DNA from 2 places in the Arthrobacter sp. lap29 genome. Region 1 is predicted to be linked to the other one. Evidence: riboswitches for the same ligand, from Rfam matches in the RefSeq annotation. Region 1 holds a riboswitch; the other holds the start of a gene.
The links. Region 1 has a riboswitch for fluoride ahead of RY113_RS09105 (MutS-related protein). Riboswitches for the same ligand answer to the same signal wherever they lie in the genome.
Positions count from the first base shown of each region.

Region 1 (4,395 bases):
GCATTGCGGTAGGGTCCGCCACGGCGGTACTGATCAAGCCCAACCAGGTGGGCACAGTCACCGAAACCCTCGAAACAATGACGGTTGCAAAAGCCGGTGGATTCACCGCAATGGTCTCCCACCGCTCTGGGGAAACCCTCGACAGCTTCGTCGCCGACCTTACCGTGGGTTCCGGCTGCGGCCAGCTCAAGTCAGGGCCCCAGCTCGAGGTGAAAGACTCGCCAAATACAATAGATTGTTGGAAATTGCAGAAGCCAACCCGTCGTTGGCTTTTGGCCTGGCGCCCGTGCCAAGCCGTAGCTGAGTGGCTCAGACAGCGCCAGCGTGCGTGTCGTAGTAGCCGCCCGCCGTCACGAGATCTGGCTTTCGGCCTGCTGCTCCCGTGAGGGGCGCAGCAGACCGGAAGCGGCGATCGAGGCGGCCATCCAAGCAGCCGCATAAGTGAAGGCTACAGCCGGGGAAAAAAGGGCCCACAGAATGCCGGCAGTCATTGTTGCGCCCAGATCGCCAAATGATTGCACCAGGCCCAACAGGCCGTAACCATTGCCGCGGAGCCTCTCTGGTAGCGCTAGTGCAACAGCAGTGGACTCCGCTGTTTCGGCAAAGCCGATGCCCACCCCGGCCAGCAGGAACCCGGTCAGAATCAGTGCCGATGACGAGGTGCTGAAAGCGAACAGTAGGTAGGCGCCCACATACACTGCACTGCCAGCAGCGAACACGGGACCCGCACCGATCTTGTCCACTAGCGGACCAGCTACGAGTGAAGCAGCAGTGGCTGCCGCATTATGGGCGGCGTAAAAGAAAATGGCCAGTGCTGCGGCCGCAGTCGCAGTTCGTCCGCCGCTGCTGAGCACTTCCGTGGCACGCAGAATCAGAAGCGTTGTGGCCAGGTTCCCAAGCTCGAAAAAAGCAACCGGCACTAGTGCACGGGCCGCACCACTGCGGCGAAGTTCTCCAAGGTTGAAGCTTAGCCGGGTCCTGTTGGCTGGTGCCGACAGCATGGTCCGGGCCTGGCGTGCGGCGATGGATATGGCAACGGCAGCTAACACGCCAGGGATGATAGAGAAAAAAATTGCTTGGCGGATGCCGATCACACCCACGAGGAGCCCCGCCACGAGCGGACCGGCAATGGCGCCGGCATTGTCCCCAGCCCGTTCAATGCCAGCTGCCCGCCCATAGGCGGCGCGCGGCGCCAAGGAAACCAACATAGTGTCTCTGGCGGGGGACCGAACGCCACGCGCGGACCAGGCAAGGGCACGCAATGCAGCCACCTGCCACACCATGGTGCAGAGGCCGATCGCCGCCGTGGCCACGGCTGTCAGCAAGTACCCGGCTGAGGCCACTTTGGACCGGCGCGAGGGTTCATTGGCCAATGGGCCACCAGCCAATTTACTCAGTCCAAGCAATGCATCGGATGCTCCTTCAATGGCGCCCAAGGCAGCCGGTCCGGCATGCAGCGTGGAGGTCAAAAAAGATGGGAGTAACGAGGTGACGAGTTCATGCCCGGAATCACTGAGAAATGATGTGCCACCAATGGCAAGAATGCCCCTGCTGAGCCACTTTTTCGGGGCTGTGGGGGATGACAGGCTGGGTTCCATGCTGGGAGATGGGTGATCATCACCTCGCCCATCGATTGAAGCATCCCCATTCATGGCAGCATCCCCACCCTTGTTCTCATCCACCGCCAGTGCCGGATTTGTTAGTGCCACATTCCATGATTTCTTTTCCTCTGACGGCAGTGGTGTGAACAACTACTTGTCATGATCCGCGCCCCCGGAGCAGTAGACAAGATGCCGACTAAGGAAGACTTTTTCTCACGTGCAGACGCCTGCTGCGATAAAATAGGAATTACCGGCGATGGACCCCGCCCGAACCACAACTCGGTTCGAACCGCCTCTTGGCTCATGGTTCCTGTCTCAACTGCAGGATAGAGGCACGGTCATGTTCACGGATGAAGGAATCTTGGGGACGAGGAAACCAGCCCCAGAGAACTTAGCAACACTCGTGGGAAGAGAGCCGAAACCTGAAGGTTTTGTCAGCATTCTTTTCCCCACAGGCAGCCCAAGGGAGCTCGTAGAAGGAGAGGCAACGAGATTTCTGGTTGACCTACAAATCAACCAGATCATCGCGGCGGCTGTGGCAGGACGGGAGCAATACCAGCTCAAGCCGTATTTCTACCTGCCGCTGCAGGACCTGGATGTGATCAGCTACAGACACGAAGTCTTCAATGACCTCGCCGAGGCAAAACTGCGCAGGGTTGTGGATGGCTTTGCCCGGGCAATGCTCGAGATGCGCCGGGACCGCGCATTGGCAGACGGATTTCGGGACGAGCGCCAACGTCAGGCCATGCTGGTTGGCGCCGCGAGTATTTATTGTGCAGCCGTGACGGGGCTGAATGAGACCTTGGCTGATGCAGCCCCGTCTTCCCGGGGTCTGCGGGCGTTCGGGACCTATCTTGCCGGATATGTGAAGTCTTCCGGTTTCCTAGCAGTAGTCAGCGATGCCGCGCAGGTACAGGAAGCCTTGGCTAAAGTCCGCTACTGCGTAGGCATCAAAGGAAACCGTGTCACCGTCACACGCGAGGAAGATAGCGCCGATTACACTGCCGAGGTGCGCCAGACGTTTGAGAGATTCAGCCAAGGACAGGTCAAAGATTACCGCAGGCAAAACGGTAAGACCATCGTGGACATGAACCACGTTGAGAGGTGGATTCTGGACGGGGTGGTGCAGCTTTTCCCTGGTGAATTCTTGGCCCTTCAGAGCTTTGAATTAATCTATGCCGAGTTTGGAAATGAACTGGTGGCGGCCTTTGACAGAGAAATCCAGTTTTATCTTGCCTATCTTGATTTGGTGGCCAAGCCTACTGCGAAGGGGCTTTCCTTTTGTATGCCGGCGGTGAGCCATAACAAGGAAGTCCACGCAAAGGAAACATTCGATCTAGCACTGGCAATACAAATCGTTGCCCGGGCACGGTCGGTGGTCACCAATGACATAGATCTGGGCGGAATTGAACGCATTCTTGTTGTCTCCGGACCAAACCAAGGAGGCAAAACTACGTTTGCACGAACCTTCGGCCAACTGCATTATCTGGCAGCCCTTGGCCTGCCAGTGCCAGGAAAACAGGAGAGGCTGACCCTTCCCGATGCGATCTTCACGCACTTTGAATTGGGTGAGAACACCAAGGACCTGCAGGGGAAATTGATGGATGATCTGGTCCGGATCCATGACATCTTGGATGCGGCAACTCCGCGAAGCCTTCTAATTCTCAACGAGATATTCACCTCCACCACCTTGGGTGACACCATCGACTTAGGCACCAGAATATTTGCGCAGATACAAAGTACCGACCTTGTCTGCGTATGCGTCACCTTCGTGGAGGAACTTTCGCGCTTGGGCCCAACACTGGTCAGCATGGTCAGCACCGCTGAAGCCGAAAATCCCGCACAGCGCACCTTCAAGGTCGTCCGTCAACGAGCTGACGGTTCGGCCTATGCCATGGTGTTGGCACAGAAGTACGGCCTGGACTACGGATCCCTGAAAGGGCGGATCAACTCATGAAAACTTTTCTGCTGTTCAAGGCTCGGGACTTTCATCCGGATGCGCGGTGGAGCGCCAATGATTCGGCAAATTCGGACTTTGTTCGCGAACTGTACGTGCTGGCGAGAGAAACCATTGAGGGGGAACAAAAGATATACCGCAGTATCTTCAGTCGTTCTCCGTCAGCACTTCTGAACCAGTCAATACAGTCCCTGGAAATGTTGGTCGGCGTCCTTGGACGGCTCAAAACCATGTGCAGTGAAACCCAGGACGGGTTTCATTCGCAAGGTTTTACCCGATTCTTGGGCATGGTGTTGGCGGAACTTGATGAAAACTACCTTGCAGAGATCAACGAACACTTACGGCATTTGCGGTTCAAAAATGGGACGTTGCTGGCAGCTGGCTTGGGACGGGCAAACAAGGGCCACGACTACACACTCTCAAATCCGGGCCCGGACACCCGGAATTGGTTGGCGCGAATGTCCGGCAAGAGGCCGCAGAGTTTTTCTTTTCACATCAACGATCGTGATGAAGAGGGGTTTCGGGCATTGGGCGAGCTGGCAGATCAGGGAATCGATTTGGCAGCTGATGTCTTGGCACAATCGGATGATCACATCATGAATTTCATCAAAATGATGCGCCAGGAACTGGCCTTCTTTGTGGGGTGCATCAATCTCGAAGCAGCGTTTTTAGATGCAGATGCCCCGCTTTGTTTCCCCAAAGCGGAGACATCCCCCGCGATGGCACTCTCTGCGGTGGACTTGCGGGATGTGTCCTTGACAGTGGCGCGTAAGGGGCCAGTGGTTGGGAACAACATCAATGCTGACGGCAAGTCCCTGATCATGATCACCGGAGCCA
Region 1 is NZ_JAUCEK010000004.1:329,326-333,720, reverse strand. It holds partial or broken gene RY113_RS09115 (enolase C-terminal domain-like protein) at 1-386, shown strand, start outside; gene RY113_RS09110 (MFS transporter) at 351-1,709, opposite strand; fluoride riboswitch at 1,845-1,921, shown strand; gene RY113_RS09105 (MutS-related protein) at 1,942-3,558, shown strand; gene RY113_RS09100 (MutS-related protein) at 3,555-4,395, shown strand, end outside.

Region 2 (4,395 bases), on a different contig from region 1:
CCGGACTGTTCCTGGCCATGCAGTACCCCGTGGAAATCCCCGGCGTCACCATGACCAACTTCCTACGCACCGCCAAGACGGCAATCGACGGCGAAGCTCCCAAGCTGCGCACCTGGACCAAGGACGTCAAGGCTGCCATGGCGAAACTGCGCATCGAGCCTGAGTTCGCCGAGCGCAACGTCAATGAAGGCTTCTCCGGTGGCGAGAAGAAGCGTCACGAAATTCTCCAGCTCGAACTCTTGCACCCCAAGTTCGCAATCCTTGATGAGACCGACTCAGGCCTTGACGTTGATGCGCTGAAGATTGTCTCCGAGGGTGTCAACCGCTCCATCGAAACCGGCGGTTTGGGCACTGTGCTCATCACTCACTACACCCGGATCCTGCGCTACATCAAGCCGGACTTCGTTCACGTTTTCGTTGACGGTGCCATCGCCGAGCAGGGCGGCCCCGAGCTTGCCGACCGCTTGGAAGAAGAAGGCTACGACCGCTACCAGGTTGCAGAGACGGCTTCGGCTTAATCGCCGGCTACTCCACCGACCGTTAGGATGGAATCATGACTGACATCAGCGAAACAAGCGCAGCCCCGGTTGCTGGCCAAACCGCTCTCGAGGACATCGAGGAGGCGCTCATGGACGTTATTGACCCCGAACTGGGTGTCAATATTGTGGATCTGGGCCTGCTCTATGGCCTGCGTTACGGCGACGATGGTGCCGTGCTGTTGGACATGACGCTCACCACGGCGGCGTGCCCCTTGCAGGACGTCATCGAGGAGCAGGTGGAGAACTCCCTCAGCCCCATCGTTGACGAATGGCGCATCAACTGGGTGTGGATGCCGCCGTGGGGTCCGGAACGGATCACAGACGACGGTCGCGACCAGATGCGTGCCCTGGGCTTCAACATCTAGTCACCACATAAGACGCGCGCTACAGTTCCCTCGCGGGCAGTAAGATTTCTTCGGTCGCTAAGCGACCTTTGAAATCCATCCCCGCTCCGGGAATCGTAGCGCGCGTCTGCAGTTAATGCGGCTATACCTTCGGCACTGAGAACGTATCGCAGGCTGCCATATCGGTACTTTGGTAGCCCTTGTACAGCCACTTTTGGCGCTGCTCGCTGGAGCCGTGGGTCCATGATTCCGGATTGGTTCGCCCGGTGGCGGCCTTCTGAATCCGGTCATCCCCAACAGAGGACGCTGCCGAAAGAGCATCGTTGAGATCGTTTTGAGTCAGCGGCTTCAAGAAGGGTTGGTTGCTGCCAGGGGCGGGTTGGGATGAGGCATAACGCATCCAGATGCCGGCGTAGCAATCTGCTTGCAGTTCGGTGCGGACTGCTGCGGATTGTGAGCCCTTGGGGCCCTGTTGGGCCTTGCCAATGGTGCCTGTCAGGTTCTGTATGTGGTGACCAAATTCGTGGGCAACCACATACTCCTGAGCAAGCGGCCCGCCCGAGGAGCCGAATTGGGTTTCCAACTGGGCAAAGAAGTCCGGGTCAAAGTAGGCGTTGTTGTCGCCGGGGCAGTAGAACGGACCCACGGCTGAGCTGGCCGCGCCGCACGCAGTGCTGACGCTTCCGCTGAAGATCACTGTCTTGGGAAGGGAATAGCCCACCCCATACTGGTCCAGGTAACCGGGCCAGAAGCTATTGAGCGAATTGGCTGTGCCAAGAATCCTGCAGTCAAGGCGCTCATTGGCGTCCTGACCTGTTCGGCAACTCTCCAATGCGGACCCATTGGACGCTTCGATGGCTGGCTGGTTGCCTGTATCACCTATCAACGCCGTGAGCAGATCAGGGTTTATTCCCAGCAGCGCACCGATCAACACCACAATGCCACCGCCTAGACCCAAGCCCACCTTTGCGCCTCGGCCCTTACCTGCGGTGCTGCCGCGGCCGCGCCTATCTTCACCTTGCGAGGGGTCTAGCCGCGCACCTTCGTTGAAAGTCATGGACCCAGAATACCGGCTCCACTCTGACTTTCTGTAGCAGCTCCGCGGGCATCTCTGCTGGACCAACGCGGAGGCTGGCGTTAGTTGCGGCAAAAAAGGTAGAGTCTAAAGTGGTGATGGATCCCGCCGGAGCGCAGCTGCAGCTCGAACCGCCGTCTGGCTGATGGTTCCTACCTTAGATAAAGGTAGGTGGGCTATGCCCAATGTCGGCACCCTTGTTATTCTTCGTCATGGAGAAAGCACCCTCAATGCACAGGGTCGCTTTACGGGCCTACTTGATCCCGTATTGACACCGCGTGGCCGTGAGGAAGTCCGCCATGCTGGGGAAACCCTCACCGACTTAGGATTTATCCCTCAAATAATTTTCTCTTCCACCATGAGCCGTGCTGTGGAGAGTGCCAATCTTGTTAACGCTCTGCTCACGGCAGGCACCGTGCCTGTGTTGAGGGCGTGGGAGCTCAACGAACGTAACTACGGATCCTTGACCGGGCGGAGCAGAACAGAATTACTGCGTAAGTTCGGCCCCGAGGTCCTCCACCAGTGGCGCAGGTCAATGCATCAGGCGCCTCCGCCCATGACGGGCTGGCAACTAGAGTCCATCAGGGCCAGCCCGGCATTGGCTACTATGCCAGCAAGCACCATTTTGAAAACAGAGTCCCTAGATGCTGTGGTCACACGCGTCCGGGGCCTCTGGAGCAAAATCCTGAGGCCTGCGTTGGTGTCCGGTTCCAACGTTTTGGTGATTGGGCACGGCAATTCACTGCGCGCCCTGTGCATGCTCATCGATTCCCTGAGTGAGGATGAAGTTGAGCGGCTAAATCTACCTACAGGGCAACCCTTGCACTACAGCTTTCAGCCCGGTTGCGTGCCATGCCCTCGGGGTGGGATTTATCTTAACCCCGGCGCAGCAGCCCACGCAGCGAGCGTACTGGCCATGGACGGAGGCACGTGAAAACAGGATTCTTACAATCCTTGCCAACCCCCACCGCGCACGGGAGTAATCACCATGACTGAGTTATCTTTCACCGACGTCCACGCACTGCAGATCCTCGATTCACGCGGCTACCCAACACTGCGCGTCACCCTCACATCTAAGGATGGAACCATTGCCACGGCCTCGGCACCTTCCGGGGCATCCACCGGCGCCCATGAGGCTCTGGAACTGCGCGACGGCGGCCAAGCCTACTCCGGGCGCGGGGTTAGTAAAGCCGTGGACGGTATCAATGCTGAGATTCGCCAGCTGTTGCTTTCCCAGTCCTGGAGTGCCCAACGGGGTATGGATGAGGCTCTGTGCGATTTGGATGGGACGGCGGAGAAGTCCCGGTTAGGAGCTAACGCCGTGGTTGCGGTCTCCATGGCCAGCGCACGGGCCTTTGCAGCTCACTCCCGCCATCCACTGCACGCATGGATTGCACACACTTTGGGAAAGGCGGAACGCCTCCCTGTCCCTCATTTTAACGTCCTCAACGGGGGAGCCCATGCCGCCAACCCGCTGGCTTTCCAAGAATTCATGATCGCCCCCACCGGTGCCCCCACGTTGGCTGAGGGTATCCGGTGGGGCACGGAAATCTACCATGCACTAAGTGCAACACTGCGGCGCAAGGGCCTCTCCACGGGGCTGGGGGATGAGGGTGGTTATGCCCCTGAAATATCGCGGCCTGAAGAAGCCCTGGATTTGATCACGGCCGCCATAGTCGATGCAGGCTACACTCTGGGTCTCGAGGGTGTCTCAATCGCCCTGGATCCGGCTGCAAACTACTTCTACCATGACGGCACGTACGCGTTCAACGGGCGCAGCTTCACACCTACACAAATGACTGGGTACTACCAGAAGCTGATCACGGACTACCCTATTCGCAGCCTAGAAGACCCGCTTGCTGAGGATGATCCACACGGGTGGCCGGAACTAACCGCGGCTCTGGGGCAGCGGGTGCAAGTTGTTGGAGATGACCTGTTCGTCACCAATCCTGACAGGGTCCGCGAGGGTATCAGCACCGTCGCAGCTAACGCCGTCTTAATCAAACCCAACCAAATCGGCACCGTGACCGAAACCCTTGACACGCTCAGCGTTGCCGATCGGGGCGGCTTTTCCGCCATGGTTTCACACCGGTCCGGGGAGACAGAGGATACCTTTGTGGCAGATCTGGCCGTAGGCGCCGGCTGTGGACAACTCAAATCCGGGGCGCCGGCCCGGGGGGAGCGAGTAGCCAAATACAACCGGCTCCTGGAAATCGCTGATGCAAGCCCTACGATGCCCTACGGGCTCGTCCTGACGGAAAGTGGAAGGACTCGAGATGCGTGATCACCAAAAGAAGGTTGAAGAATTGGCAGCGGCTGCGTCCAGAACTGCGTTGAAGGGGCCCATTCTCGTGGGTGTGGTGCCAGGGCAGCCACTGATCGTGATCCGGCAAGCTGCGGATCTGGCGTACAGTCTAGGCGTAGAACTCGTGTTTGC
Region 2 is NZ_JAUCEK010000002.1:495,628-500,022, forward strand. It holds gene sufC (Fe-S cluster assembly ATPase SufC) at 1-518, shown strand, start outside; gene RY113_RS05350 (metal-sulfur cluster assembly factor) at 554-904, shown strand; gene RY113_RS05355 (neutral zinc metallopeptidase) at 1,026-1,940, opposite strand; fluoride riboswitch at 2,044-2,120, shown strand; gene RY113_RS05360 (2,3-diphosphoglycerate-dependent phosphoglycerate mutase) at 2,137-2,892, shown strand; gene eno (phosphopyruvate hydratase) at 2,947-4,242, shown strand; gene RY113_RS05370 (universal stress protein) at 4,235-4,395, shown strand, end outside.
Region 2: another riboswitch for fluoride. It lies ahead of RY113_RS05360 (2,3-diphosphoglycerate-dependent phosphoglycerate mutase); the one in region 1 lies ahead of RY113_RS09105 (MutS-related protein).